Regions from separate parts of the Novosphingobium terrae genome, predicted to be linked through region 1. Evidence: riboswitches for the same ligand, from Rfam matches in the RefSeq annotation. Region 1 holds a riboswitch; the other holds the start of a gene.
What was found. A riboswitch is a leader RNA that binds a small molecule or an ion and turns the genes downstream of it on or off. The one in region 1 is predicted to bind cobalamin.
Positions count from the first base shown of each region.

Region 1 (7,400 bases):
CATGGCGGCGGCGAAGCCTCCCTCATGGGCGGCATAGTCGCGGGCCAGCAGTAGGTCGGTTTCGGGCAGGTCCTGCAGATGGGCGAAGGCATCGGCCCCGGCCAGTCGCGCTTCCAGAGCGTCGCGGTCATGGGTGATGCCGCCTTGTGCATCCAGCGCCCATGCCGAGGCTGCGAGCCATGCCTCTCCAGCGGCATGGCGGGCCTCATCGCCCAGATGCTGGGCGGGGTCTTCCATGGAGAGGCCGTAAAGGCCGGGCTTGGGGCCAAAGACCCGCGGCGTGGCGGTGAGGTACGGGTTTTCCTCAAGCCCTTCGTGATCGCGCTCGGCCAAGGCAGAGGCAGCAGCCTCGAAGAGTTGTGCAAGCCCCGGGAACACGTCGCGGAACAGGCCCGAGACGCGCAGAGTGACATCGATGCGCGGGCGGCCCAGCATAACGGGCGGCAGGATTTCGAAACCGCTGACCCTTTCGCTGTCCTGATCCCAGCGCGGGGCGAGGCCTGCCAGATGCAGCGCCATGGCGAATTCCTCGCCCGCCGTGCGCATGGTGGCCGATCCCCACAGGTCGATGACGAGGCCTTTGGGCCAATCGCCATGGTCCTGAAGGTGGCGGCGCAGCAGCTCCTCGGCCAGCTTCACGCCCTGCGCATGGGCGATGCGGCTTGGGACGGCGCGCGGATCGACACTATAAAGATTGCGCCCGGTGGGCAGCACGTCGGCGCGCCCGCGTGAAGGGGAGCCCGAGGGGCCAGAGGCCACACGGCGCCCGGACAGGGCTGTTAGCAATCCTTCGGTTTCGCCGGGGGCCTTACCGTAGATATGCAGCCCGTCGCCGAACTGGCTTTCCTTGATATCGCAGACGAAACGGTCAATGCGGACCATGGCCTCGGCGGCGCTGGCACCGGGGGTAAGGCCAAGATCTCGGGTGACGCCGGTGGCTTCGGCCTCATCGCGGATCTGGGTGATCAGCCGGTCCCGGCGCGAGGGATCGAGGCCTTCGGCGGTGGAATATTCATCCAGCAGCCGTTCGAGGCGCAGCAGGCCTTCAGGCACGGCGCTGGCGGCCATGGGGGGCGGGATATGGCCCAGTGTCAGCGCTCCGATGCGGCGCTTGGCTTGGGCGGCTTCGCCGGGATCGTTGACGATGAAGGGATAGATCACCGGCAGGGGGCCGATCAGTGCCTCGGGCCAGCAGCTTTGCGAAAGGGCGACTGCCTTGCCGGGGAGCCATTCCAGCGTGCCATGCGCGCCGATATGGATCAGAGCATGGATGCTTTGCGCCCGCAGCCACAGATAAAAAGCGACATAGGCGTGGCGGGGGATGCGCGAGACATCGTGATAATCGTCGTCGCGCCGGGCGGGCTCGCCGCGCTCGGGCTGGAGAGCGATCAGGGCGTTGCCGCGCCGGACGGCGGTGAAATGGAAGGCGCCATCGATCAGCGCGGGATCGCTTTCGGGCGGGCCCCATGCCTGCATCAGATCATCGCGCAGAGCGGCGGGCAGGGCCTGCAGGGCTGCAAGATAATCGGTGAGCGGCCATGTGAGGGTTTCAGTCTGCAAATCCTCAGCCAGCACCTTGTCGGCCTCGATGTCATATCCGGCCTCAACGAAGGTCTCTAGCATGGCCTCGGCGCTGGCCAGCGCATCGAGCCCGACGGCATGGGCCATCTGGTCAGACCGCCCCGGGTAGGTCGAGAGGATCAGCGCCAGTTGGCGATCCGCCGTAGGGGTGAGGGCCAGAGTGTGCCATGCCGCCACCTTGTCCGCGATGGCCTCGATCCGCTCGGGGGCGGGGCGGTGCAGGGTGCGGGCGCATTGCAGATCAGGATCCATTACCCCGGCGGTCTTGAAGCTGGCGACACCGGCCAGTAGCCGCCCATCGACCTCGGGCAGCACGACATGCATGGCCAGATCGGCAGGCGAGAGGCCCCGTTCGGCCTGAGCCCATGCCGTTTCATCGGCAGTGGAGAGCGCGATCTGGAACACCGGGCAACCGGGACCGTCGAGCGGGGATTGGCCGCTGTCATCGCGCCCGGAAAAGGCGGTGGCGTTAACGATGGCGGCAGGTGTGTGGCGTTCCAGCGCCGCGCCGATCCATGCTGCCGCTCCGGGAGCTTTCAGTGAAGGCGCGAAGAGCCCGATGGCGCGAAAACCTCGGCGGGACAGCGCTTCGATCAGCGCATCGACGGGGCCGGTGTCGCCGCTGGTCAGGTAAGAACGGTAGAAGCTGACGACCACCAAAGGCGCATTACCGGGCGACGGGGCGTTAACCACGCCGACGCCGGGGGAATACCAGCCGCAGGAGGGAACAGCAGTGGCGCCCTGTGCTTCGGGCGCGGGCAATCCGGCGGCGCGGGCCAGTTCGGCCAGAGCTTCCTGAGCGGCGATGGCTCCGCCCGCCTCGCACAGGTCGGAGAGGTGACGCAGCACAGGGATCGGCAGCGTGGAGGCGGCGTCCAGCGTGGGGTCTGGGCGCCCGTCGCCGGGCAGGACCGCCAGCGCGATCTGCTCGCGCCGGGCCAGATCGGTGAGTTGCGCCAGCCCATAGGACCAGTAGCCCGTGCCGCCGATCAACCGCACCAGCACGGCTTTCGCGCCGGACAGTGTGCGTTCGATATAGGTGTCGACCGAGAGCGGATGCTTCAGCGCCGCCAGATTGGCGAGGCGCAGTTCGGGCAGTCCCGCCCGCGCGGCATGCCATCCCGCCGCGAAAGCCCCCAGATCGCTGTCCGAAAAGGACAGGACGATCAGGGGCGCGGGCGATTGGCCAAGATCGGTAGCGACCTCGACCTCATCCAGCCCACGGCTTTCGCGGAAGATAACATGCATCGGCTGGCGTTAGGCGGGGGCCAGCACCGTGTCCAGCACGGCACGGACGGCGGCAGGATCGAGGTGGTCATGCTCGGCGATCACCACCAGCTGGGTGACGCGCGGGCGCTGGCCCCAGGGCTGGTCGTACTGGTGGCGCACACGCTCGCCCACGGCCTGCACCAGCAGGCGCATCGGCTTGCCCTGCACCGCCACGAAGCCCTTCACGCGCAGGATCGCCTGCTCGCGGGCGAGGCGCTGGATGGCCTGCGTCAGGGCTTCGGGGTCGCTGACTTCGGGCAGGGTGATGATGGTGCTGTCGAAATCCTCGTGTTCGTGGTCGTCCTCGCCATCGTGGTGGCTGGGGCGGGCGGCCAGATCGTCCTCGGCAGCGGCGTTGAGGCCGAGGATCACGGCAGGATCGATCACGCCATCGGTGACGGGCAGCATGGGCAGCGGGCGCGGGGCCTCGGCGGCGATGACGGCGCGGGCGGCGTCCAGCGTGGCGGCGTCGACCAGATCGGCCTTGGTCAGCAGCACGATGTCGGCGCAGGCCAGCTGATCCTCGAACACTTCCGAGAGCGGGGTTTCATGGTCAAGACTGTCGTCAGCTGCACGCTGCGCGTCTACCGCCGCCACATCGGGGGCGAAGCGGCCAGCGGCCACAGCCTCGGCATCGGCCAGCGCGATCACGCCATCCACCGTGATGCGGCTGCGGATCGCGGGCCAGTCGAAGGCTTTTAGCAGCGGCTTGGGCAGCGCGAGGCCGGAGGTCTCGATCAGGATATGGTCGGGCTTCTGGGGCAGGGCCAGCAGCTTTTCGACCGTCGGGATGAAATCATCGGCCACGGTGCAGCAGATGCAGCCATTGGCCAGTTCGAGGATCGCGCTTTCGGGGCAGTTCTCGTCGGCGCAGGCCTTCAGGATTTCACCATCGACGCCCACCGTGCCAAACTCATTGACCAGCACCGCTAGGCGGCGTCCGCCCGGGTTCTGAAGCAGGTGACGGATCAGCGTGGTCTTGCCCGAGCCCAGAAAGCCGGTGACGATGGTGACGGGGATTTTTTCGAGCGACATGGGGTCAGACCTCCAGCGGGGGAATGCGGGCGATGGATTGCTTGCGGAAGATGATCGGGCGTTCGCGCCATGGCACGATGCCGTCGGGGCTCTGCGCATAGGCGCTGGCACCGGCGAGGATTTCGGGCACATCGGCGTCCGACAGGCGGCCATAGACATAGGTCCAGCTGCCGGGCCGGGTCAGCGCGATGGAGCAGCCATTGGTGCAGGCCGAAAGGCATTCGGTGGGGCGCACTTCAACATCGCCATCCGCATTGGCGGCAGTCAGCGCCTGCGCCAGCAGAGCGCCGGGCACGGTTTCGCCCTCGCCAAGCGTCTGGCCCGCGCGGCAGGTGGTGCAGACAAAAAGGACGGTATTCTGGCCCACGACGCTTCCATTCCCGAATGCGGGGCGCCTGCACAGACCATCGGGCATCGAACCTTATGCCCGACACCAGATCGACCGGCCACAGCGCACCCCGGCTGTCCGTATTCTCTTGCTGGCAGGTCTCCCGGCTGGCGGATCGGGGGCTGCTTCCAGCCCTGCGCCTGCTTCGCCTTCCCGAGCCTTGCGGCCAGTGGCATCGAAGCGGACTCATCCGTTGACGGTCGCGGGGGCGGCTGTGCTTGAGGCATTCGAAACGCCCTGTCACATTCCCTCTTCGCCTTGTGGTGGAGATGCTCCGCCGCAAGGAACCAACGCGGCGGGGATTGCGGGATTGCGGCGGGGCTGTCAAGGAATGCCGCGATCAGGAGAGTGCCATGACCGCCGACGCCACCACCCAGACGCCCGACGCCGACTTTGACCGCCACAACGCCAAGATGGCCAAGAAAAAGGCTTCTCGCGACAAGATCATGGCCAGCAAGCAGGGCGAAAAAGGGCTGGTGATCGTTCATACGGGGACAGGGAAGGGCAAGTCTTCTTCCGGTTTCGGCATGATCCTGCGCTGTATCGCGCATGGCATGCCCAGCGCGGTGGTGCAGTTCATCAAAGGCGCGTGGGACACCGGTGAGCGTCGTCTGATCGAGCAAAATTTCCCCGATCTGTGCCAATTCCACGCCATGGGCGAGGGCTTTACCTGGGAAACGCAGGACAAGGCTCGCGATATCGCCGCCGCGCGCAAGGGCTGGGAGAAGGCCAAGGAGCTGATCCGCAATCCCGAAATCCGCATGGTGCTGCTCGACGAAATCAACATCGCCCTGCGCTATGAGTATCTGCCGCTGGAGGAAGTGCTGACCTTCCTGCGCGAGGAAAAGCCCGAGATGACCCATGTGGTGCTGACGGGCCGCAATGCCGCGCCCGAGCTGATCGAGCAGGCCGATCTGGTCACCGAGATGACGCTGGTGAAGCACCCCTTCCGCGGCGGCATCAAGGCCCAGGCCGGGGTGGAATTCTAAGCCCTTTATGCCCGCGCTGATGATCCAGGGGACGGGGTCCAATGTCGGCAAGTCCCTGCTGGTGGCGGGGCTGTGCCGGGCGGCGCGTCGGCGAGGGCTAAGTGTTGCGCCTTTCAAGCCGCAGAACATGTCTAACAATGCTGCCGTGACCGCCGATGGTGGCGAGATCGGGCGGGCTCAGGCGTTACAGGCATTGGCCTGCGGGCTGGCGGCACATACCGATATGAACCCGGTGTTGCTCAAGCCTGAGACGGATGTCGGCAGTCAGGTGGTGGTGCAGGGCAAGCGCATCGCCACGGTGAAAGCGCGGGAGTATGCCGCTCTGAAGCCGCAACTGATGGCTCCGGTGCTGGAAAGCTTTCAGCGCCTGAAGGCCGCGCATGATCTGGTCATCGTGGAGGGCGCGGGCAGCCCGGCGGAGGTCAATCTGCGCGGCGGAGACATCGCCAATATGGGCTTTGCCTGCGCGGCACAGGTACCGGTGGTGCTGGCAGGCGATATCGACCGGGGCGGGGTGATTGCCCAGCTTATTGGCACGCAGGCCGTGTTGTCGCCAGGGGATGCGGCGATGGTCCGCGGCTTCCTCATCAACAAGTTTCGTGGCGATCCCTCGCTGTTCGACGATGGCTATCGGCTGATCGAGCAACGCACCGGCTGGCGTGGTTTTGGCGTGCTGCCGTGGTTCACTCAGGCCCATCTGCTGCCTGCCGAGGACGCGCTCGATCTGGGGCATGTCCCTTCGGGTGGACGGGTGAAGGTGGCGGCGCTGGCGCTTTCCCGCATCGCCAATTTCGATGATCTGGACCCGCTGGCTCAGGAGCCGGACATCGATCTCGTGATGATCCGCCCCGGCGAGGCGATCCCCGGCGATACGAAGCTGGTGATCTTGCCCGGCAGCAAAAGCACACGCGGCGATCTGGCGTTTCTGCGCGCTCAGGGCTGGGATGTGGATCTGGCGGCGCATGTGCGGCGCGGCGGGCATGTGCTGGGCATTTGCGGTGGCTATCAGATGCTTGGGCGCTCGATCAGCGATCCGCAAGGGCTGGAAGGCCCGGCCGGAGACATGCCCGGGCTGGGCCTGCTGGATGTGGAGACCACCATGCAGGGCGACAAGCATCTGACGCAGGTTCAGGCCATCCATCACGCCTCCGGGCTGGGCGTGGAAGGCTATGAAATCCATATCGGCGTCACCCAAGGCCCTGACCGGGCCAATCCCTTCGCCAGAATCGCGGGCCGCCCGGAGGGTGCCGTCTCTGCCGACGGGCGGATCATGGGCAGCTATCTCCACGGGCTTTTCGCTCAGGATGCCTTTCGTGCGCGTTTTATCGCGGGTCTGGGCGCGAAACCGTCCAACCTTGCCTATGGCGCGGGGGTGGAAGCCACTCTGGATGCCCTTGCCGATCATCTCGAAGCCCATGCCGATGTGACCGGGCTGCTGGCACTGGCGGAATAGAGTTTAACGCCGCAGCCATTCATGGCTGTGGTTTTCCTGCCAGCCCGCACGGTGCAGCAGCGGCGTGTCGTCGGTAAATTCCGGATGGCCGACGCAGAGATAAGCCGAAAAGGCCCAGTCCTCGGGAACCTCCAGCAAGCGCTCGATCGCCAGAGGGTCGAGGATGGAAACCATCCCCAGCCCCAGATTGTCCGCCCGTGCCGCCAGCCACAGCGTATGGATCGCCATCGCTGTCGAGGCCTGCAAGGTGGCGGGCATGCTGCTGCGGCCCAACCCATGGCCCTCTGCCGGATCGTTCACCGTGAACACGGCCAGTTGCAGCGGCGCCTTGTCCAGCCCCGCCAGCTTGAGGCGATTGTACTCGGACAGGCGCTCACCCTCATAGCCTTGCGCGGCCAGAGCATTACTCTCCAGAAAATTGTCATGGACGGCGTGGCGCAGCCCGGCATCCTCCACCCGGATCACCCGCCAGGGGCGCGCATTGCCCACAGATGGCGCCAGATCCATCGCCTGCTGCAAGCGCTCGATCTGAGCCTCATCCAGCGCATCCTCGCGGAAATGGCGCACGTCGCGACGCCAGCGCATGATGCGCTCCAGCGTGACGGCATCCTCCTTGGTGAAATCCATGCGTTTTCTATCGTTCGAGTGCGGCGGCAAGACGCAGCCACTCACACTCCATGCCCGG
Region 1 is NZ_JABVZR010000001.1:2,018,120-2,025,519, reverse strand. It holds gene cobN (cobaltochelatase subunit CobN) at 1-2,829, opposite strand, end outside; gene cobW (cobalamin biosynthesis protein CobW) at 2,839-3,885, opposite strand; gene HGK27_RS09230 (DUF1636 family protein) at 3,890-4,252, opposite strand; cobalamin riboswitch at 4,350-4,580, opposite strand; gene cobO (cob(I)yrinic acid a,c-diamide adenosyltransferase) at 4,627-5,262, shown strand; gene HGK27_RS09220 (cobyric acid synthase) at 5,270-6,715, shown strand; gene bluB (5,6-dimethylbenzimidazole synthase) at 6,719-7,342, opposite strand; gene cobD (threonine-phosphate decarboxylase CobD) at 7,350-7,400, opposite strand, start outside.

Region 2 (7,400 bases), on a different contig from region 1:
GTGGCGCGCATGGCGGTGAGATGGTCGCCGCGATGGGTGGCATAGGAGTTGAAGTCCTCCTCGGGCAGGCCCATGTGCGCCAGATATTCGCCCGCCGCCGAACTGGCCAGAATGGCGTTCGAGGGCGAGAGGTGGTCGGTGGTGATGTTGTCCGGCAGGATCGCCAGCGGACGCATGGCCTTCAAACGGCGCGGATGGGCGGCCAGTGCGCCGATGCCCTGCGTGTCCCAATAGGGCGGGCGGCGGATATAGGTCGATTGCGGGCGCCAGTCATACAGCGGGCTCGCCTCCGAGCGCAGTTGCGGCGCGAACATCGGATCATAGACCTGCCGGAACTGATCGGGCGTCACCGAGGCGGCGACGATAGCGTCGATCTCTTCGTCGCTCGGCCACAGATCGGCGAGGCGGATCTCCCTGCCCTCCACCACGCCCAGCACATCCTTTTCGATGTCGAAGCGGATCGTGCCCGCCAGTGCATAGGCCACCACCAGCGGCGGCGAGGCGAGAAAGGCCTGCTTGGCATAGGGATGGATGCGCCCGTCGAAATTGCGGTTCCCCGACAGCACGGCGGTGGCATAGAGGTCGCGGTCGATGATCTCCTGCTGGATCGTCGGATCGAGCGCGCCGGACATGCCGTTGCAGGTGGTGCAGGCATAGGCGACGATGCCGAAGCCGAGCCTTTCCAGCTCGGGCAACAGCCCGGATTGCTCCAAATAGAGCCGCGCGACCTTCGATCCCGGCGCGAAGGAGGTCTTTACCCAAGGCTTGCGCGTCAGCCCCAGCGCATTGGCCTTCTTGGCCAGCAACGCGGCGGCCACCACATTGCGTGGGTTCGATGTGTTGGTGCAACTGGTGATAGCGGCGATGATCACTGCGCCATCGGGCAGCAAGCCTTCGCGTTCCTCGGCCTGAGCCTTGGCCAGACCGACGGCGATGCCGCGTTCCTCCAAAGCTGCCGTGGGCAGGCGGCGATGCGGGTTTGACGGCCCCGCCATGGTGCGATCCACCGTGGAGAGATCGAACGCCAGCACCCGCTCATATTCGGCGGTCTTCAGCGCATCGGCCCATAGGCCGGCTTCCTTCGCATAGGTCTCGACCAGCGCGACCTGCTCAGATGAGCGCCCGGTCAGCAGCAGATAGTCAATGGTTTGCTGGTCGATATGGAACATGGCGGCAGTGGCGCCATATTCGGGGCACATGTTCGAGATGGTGGCGCGGTCACCGATCGAGAGGCTGTCGGCGCCCTCACCGAAGAATTCCACCCATGCGCCGACCACACGTTCGCGGCGCAGGAATTCGGTCAGGGCGAGCACGATGTCGGTGGCGGTGATGCCCGGCGCCCGATGGCCGGTAAGGCGCACACCCACGATATCGGGCAAGCGCATCATCGTGGGGCGGCCCAGCATCACCGTCTCGGCCTCCAGCCCGCCCACGCCGATGGCGATCACCCCCAGCGCGTCGACATGCGGGGTATGGCTGTCGGTGCCCACACAGGTGTCGGGAAAGGCCAAACCATCGCGCAGCTGGATCACCGGAGACATCTTCTCCAGATTGATCTGATGCATGATGCCATTGCCCGCCGGGATCACATCGACATTCTCGAAGGCGCTCTTCGTCCATTCGATGAAATGGAAGCGGTCCTCGTTGCGGCGGTCCTCGATGGCGCGGTTCTTGTCGAAGGCTTGCGGGTCAAAGCCACCATATTCCACCGCCAGCGAATGATCGACGATCAGCTGCGTGGGCACCACCGGATTGACCCGCGCCGGATCGCCGCCCTGATCGGCGATGGCATCGCGCAGCCCGGCCAGATCGACCAGCGCCGTCTGGCCCAGAATATCGTGGCAGACCACGCGGGCCGGATACCAGGGGAAATCCAGATCGCGCTTGCGCTCGATGATCTGGGTCAGCGCATCGGTGAGCAGCGCAGGATCGCAGCGGCGCACCAATTGTTCGGCCAGCACGCGCGAGACATAGGGCAGCCCATCATAGGCGCCGGGGCGGATCGCCTCGATGGCGGCGTACGTGTCGATGTAGTCGACAGTGCTGCCGGGCAAGGATTTGCGAAAAGCATTGGTCATCGCTGTTGTGCTCTATGCTGGCGTTACGCCCCGGGAGGGCATCCGCCTTATTCGCCAGCATAGGCTCAGAGAAAACGGCTGAAATGGCGAGCCTTTGCGAAGAAAAACCTGCAAATCTGCGAAGTTTGCAAATTGGCGAGCGGCAGGAAACGGGTCCGACAGTGCCTCGCTGTACAGGGCAACGGCAATCACAGGCATCGCCAAGGCCCTCTGCCACCTTTCACAGCAAAGCGATTGACAAGCGCCGAGAGGTGGCGCTGAGAAAAAGCGTCAAGGTTCCCTGCTCGCATGCCATGAAAAGCGGGTGGCAGGGCTAAGACGGGAAGCCGGTGATGCCTGAGAAGGCAGAATCCGGCGCTGCCCCCGCAACTGTAAGCGGTGAGCGGTGACTCCATCCCGTGTCACTGGCCTCTCAAAGGCCGGGAAGACCGGAGTCGCCGTGATGACCCGCAAGCCAGGAGACCTGCCTTCGACATCATAACGTGCTTCCGGCGGGGTGTCCGGTGGGCCGCATCATCATGCGCTCGGCCTTGCCGGGCGTAACGGTCATGCGTTCCGTCAACCCGCTCTTTTCGATGTGGGTGACCCATGAACAATGATGCGACCAGACCGGCCATAAACCGCCCCATTCTCACCCCGCCCGAGGGGCAGAAGAAAGTGCTGCTGCACAGTTGCTGCGCGCCCTGCTCTGGCGAGGTGATGGAGGCCATGACCGCCAGCGGCATCGACTACACGATCTTCTTCTACAATCCCAACATTCACCCGAGGGAGGAGCATCTGCTGCGCAAGGAAGAGAACATCCGCTTTGCCGAGCAGCACGGCATCCCATTCGTCGATGCCGATTACGACACGGCCAACTGGTTCAAGCGCGCACGCGGCATGGAACAGGAGCCCGAACGCGGGATCCGCTGCACCATGTGCTTCGACATGCGTTTCGAGCGCACCGCGCTTTACGCTCATGAGCATAGCTTTCCGGTGATCACCTCCTCGTTGGGCATCTCGCGCTGGAAGAACATGGAGCAGATCAACGGCCGTGGTGAGCGCGCGGCAGCCCGTTACCCCGGGATCAGCTACTGGACCTTCAACTGGCGCAAGGGTGGCGGCGCGGCGCGCATGATCGAGATCTCCAAGCGCGAGCGTTTTTACCAGCAGGAATATTGCGGCTGCGTCTATTCGTTGCGCGACGCCAATGCCCATCGCGTCAGCCAGGGCCGCCCCGAGATCGACCCCGGCAAGCTGTTCTATGGCGACGAGCCTGCCTGACAGGCACGGCACCCCGGCCACCATGCGCGCGCCCTGCCCAAAGCATCATATAACGATATCTTTATATGATGCTTGACAGCGGCCTTCCAATGGTGTTGATAGACCCTGTCGAGGTTCCCCGCCTCAGGCGTGACGGCGGGGCTAAGACGGGAAGCCGGTGGTGCCTGCGCAATGTTCGCATTGGGAGGCAGAGTCCGGCGCTGCCCCCGCAACTGTAAGCGGCGAGTGGCGGTTCCATGTTGTGCCACTGATGCCCCGCAAGGGCATTGGGAAGGCCGGAACCACCGCGATGACCCGCAAGCCAGGAGACCTGCCTTCGGCGCCATAACGTTCCTCGGACGGGGGTTCCTCCGGTGGATCGCGCTTGCAGCAAGGCACGGGGCTTATGCGCCATCCGGGCCTGTTTAAGCCATGCGCGCTCTTCCTTCGGCCCTTACGCCCGGCAAAAGCAGGTGATCGGTCGATGTTTTCAGCCCTGTTCCATTCCGTCCCGCAGCGACGAATGCGTGAGCGCGCCGTGCTGCCGGGGCTGATCCCCGCCTGACGCGGCGCGCGCCAACCAACCCATCACCTCGACCATCATGACGGACCAGCAAACACGCTGGCCCGAAGGAGACTTCGCATGCCCGCAACCGGCGCCAGCCTCGCCCTCCCCCGTATCCGCCCCGACCGCGATCCGGGAACCGCTCAAGGACAGCAGGTCATGACCAGAAACGACCTTACCTTTTCGATCAAAAGCATCCGCTTTGATGAGCATTACCGCCCTGCGGACAACACCCGCATCACCACCAACTTCGCCAATCTGGCCAGAGGGGAGAGCCGCCAGGACAATCTGCGCAAGGCTCTGACGATGATCGACAATCGCTTCAATGCGCTGGCTGATTGGGACAATCCCGAGGGGGATCGCTATGCCCTCGAACTGGATATCATCTCCATCGAGATGACCATCGGCAAGGACGGCAGCAGCGAAGCTTTCCCGATGATCGAGGTGCTCAGCACCACCATCATCGACAAGCAAACCGGTGCGCGCCTTGAGGGCATCGTCGGCAACAATTTCTCTTCCTATGTGCGGGATTATGACTTCAGCGTCCTGCTGCCCGAACACAACAAGGGACAATCCGGCTTCAGCCTTCCCGATCATTTCGGCGACCTGCACGGGAAGATTTTCAAGCATGTCCTAAAGTCCGATGCTTATCAGGCAAAGTTCAACAAGCCGCCGGTCATCTGCCTGAGCGTCTCAAGCAGCAGGACCTATCACCGGACAGGAAATAAGCATCCCATTCTGGGCATCGAATACCGGCAGGATGAATTTTCCTCGACCGATGAGTATTTCAAGAAAATGGGCCTGCAAGTGCGCTATTTCATGCCGCGAGGCAGCGTTGCGCCTTTCGCCTTCTATTTCACCGGAGATCTGCTGAGCGATTACAGCAATCTTGAGCTGATCGGTACCATCAGCACGATGGAAACCTTCCAGAAAATCTATCGCCCCGAAATCTACAACGCCAATTCGCAGGCCGGTCATTGCTATCAACCCAGCCTGAAGCATCAGGACTATTCCTCGACCCAGATCGTCTACGATCGTGAGGAACGCAGCCGTCTGGCCGTCGAACAGGGCAAGTTCGCCGAGGAGCATTTCATGAAGCCCTACAGGGCTGTCCTCGAACAATGGTCCGCCGCTTACGCCTTTTGACCCTCCCCCAAGATCAAGGTTCTCCATCATGAAGACATTGTTGCCAACCTCAACCGCCGGCAGTCTGCCCAAACCCTCCTGGCTCGCGCAGCCCGAGACACTCTGGTCACCCTGGAAACTGGAAGACGAGGGTTTGATCGAGGGCAAGCAGGATGCCCTGCGCCTGTCGCTGGACGATCAGCGTCAGGCAGGCATCGATATTGTCAGCGACGGCGAGCAGACGCGCCAGCACTTCGTCACGACCTTTATCGAGCATCTCGATGGCGTCGATTTCGAGAAGCGCGAAACCATCCGAATCCGTGACCGCTATGATGCGAGCGTGCCGACAGTCGTCGGCGCCGTCACCCGCCCCAGGTCAGTCTTTGTCGAAGACGCCAAATTCCTGCGCCAACAGACCGATAAGCCGATCAAATGGGCGCTGCCCGGACCCATGACCATGATCGATACGCTCTATGACGACCATTACAAGAGCCGGGAAAAGCTGGCCTGGGAGTTTGCCAAAATACTCAATGAAGAGGCCAGGGAACTGGAGGCAGCCGGCGTCGACATCATCCAGTTTGACGAACCTGCGTTCAACGTCTTCTTCGACGAGGTCAACGACTGGGGCGTCGCCACGCTGGAACGGGCCGCCGAAGGGCTGAAATGCGAAACGGCTGTTCACATCTGCTATGGCTATGGCATCAAAGCCAACACGGACTGGAAAAAGACCCTCGGTTCGGAGTGGCGGCAGTATGAGGAAGCTTTCCCCAAGTTGCGGACATCCAGCATCGATATCATTTCGCTGGAATGCCACAATTCTCATGTGCCGATGGACCTCATCGAACTCATTCGCGGAAAAAAGGTGATGGTGGGCGCCATCGACGTGGCGAGCAACACCGTCGAAACGCCGGACGAGGTGGCCGATACGCTGCGGAAGGCCCTGCAGTTTGTGGATGCCGACAAGCTCTATCCCAGCACCAACTGCGGCATGGCGCCCCTGTCCCGTCGCGTGGCGCGAGGCAAGCTCAACGCTTTGGCTGCGGGTGCCGAAATCGTGCGAAAGGAACTCTCGGCTTAACAGCTGAAGGCAGGAATGGCAGCGATCCACAATCTCCATGCGGAAAGCTGCCGTTCCGGATCGCCTAGGGAACGTGAAGCTCAGATCGCTGAAGTCTTCTCGTTTGGCTGACAACTCCCGGCCCACGGGACGAACGGTCCTGGACTGGACCTTGCCCACAAAAACCAGGGGCAGATAATTTCTGCGATGATTTTTGTCGGTCCCGTAACCCTGAACCTCACCTTGAGATCCGCAGAAAACCACGGATCTCAAAATGGCTGTAACGCACACTCAGGCTTTGGCCGCGATCATGATAATTTCAACTTTATAACCCGGGTCCGCCAACCTGGCCTCGCCCGTTGCGCGGGTGGGCGGCGGGCAATCAGCGACCCATTCGTCCCACGCCGCATTCATCTCTTCGAAATCAGCCATATCGGCCAGCCAGATCGTGGCCTGAAGCAGATGGTTCTTGCTGCTTCCGGTGCGCGCCAGCAAGGCCTCGATCTCGGCGAGGGCCTCCCGGGTCTGCGCGCCGACGCTCTCGCCGGGTGTGCCGACCTGCCCGGCAAGATAGATCGTGTCGCCATGGATAACGGCCTCGCTCAAACGCGGGCCCTGGTCGATGCGGGTGATGGTCATTGCCTATCCTTGATTTGAGGGGCGCTGAAGCGGGGCCTATGCCCGATAACGGCTGATCGCAAGGTCGGCGGTTTCGATGGCCGGGCGGCGCCCGCTCATCAGATCGGCGATCACATGGGCCGATCCGCAGGCCATCGTCCAGCCCAGCGTGCCATGGCCGGTGTTGAGGAACAGGTTGGGGATTTTCGTCGCCCCGATCACCGGCGTGCTGTCGGGCGTCATCGGGCGCAGGCCGGACCAGAAGCTGGCCCCTGCAAGATCGCCCGCTCCCGGGAACAGCGTGCCGCAGCTGTGTTCCAGCGTGGCGCGGCGCGCTTCGGGCAGGCTGTTGTTGAAGCCGGAGATTTCCGCCATGCCGCCCACGCGGATACGGTCGCCCAGACGGGTGATCGCCACCTTGTAGCTTTCATCCAGCAGGGTCGAGACCGGCGCGCGCTCCGCATCGACAATCGGCACGGTCAGCGAATAGCCCTTCACCGGATAGACCGGCAGGCGCAGCCCCAGCGGCGCCACCACTTGCGGCGAGAAGCTGCCCATGGCGACCAGAAAGGCATCGGCGGCAACATCGCCCTTGCCGGTGCGGACATGGGTGAGGCGCCCGCCCTGCTCGACCAGACCGTGAATATCCGTGCCATACTCGAAACGCACGCCCTGCGCTTCGGCCAGTGTCGCCAGCGCATTGGTGAATTTGAAG
Region 2 is NZ_JABVZR010000002.1:854,955-862,354, forward strand. It holds gene acnD (Fe/S-dependent 2-methylisocitrate dehydratase AcnD) at 1-2,078, opposite strand, end outside; cobalamin riboswitch at 2,335-2,563, shown strand; gene HGK27_RS22260 (epoxyqueuosine reductase QueH) at 2,667-3,341, shown strand; cobalamin riboswitch at 3,436-3,674, shown strand; gene HGK27_RS22265 (DUF1852 domain-containing protein) at 4,045-5,031, shown strand; gene HGK27_RS22270 (methionine synthase) at 5,060-6,088, shown strand; gene HGK27_RS22275 (RidA family protein) at 6,359-6,706, opposite strand; gene HGK27_RS22280 (D-amino acid dehydrogenase) at 6,743-7,400, opposite strand, start outside.
Region 2: it holds a riboswitch for cobalamin, as region 1 does, so the genes downstream of both, HGK27_RS22260 (epoxyqueuosine reductase QueH) here and HGK27_RS09230 (DUF1636 family protein) in region 1, are expected to answer to the same signal.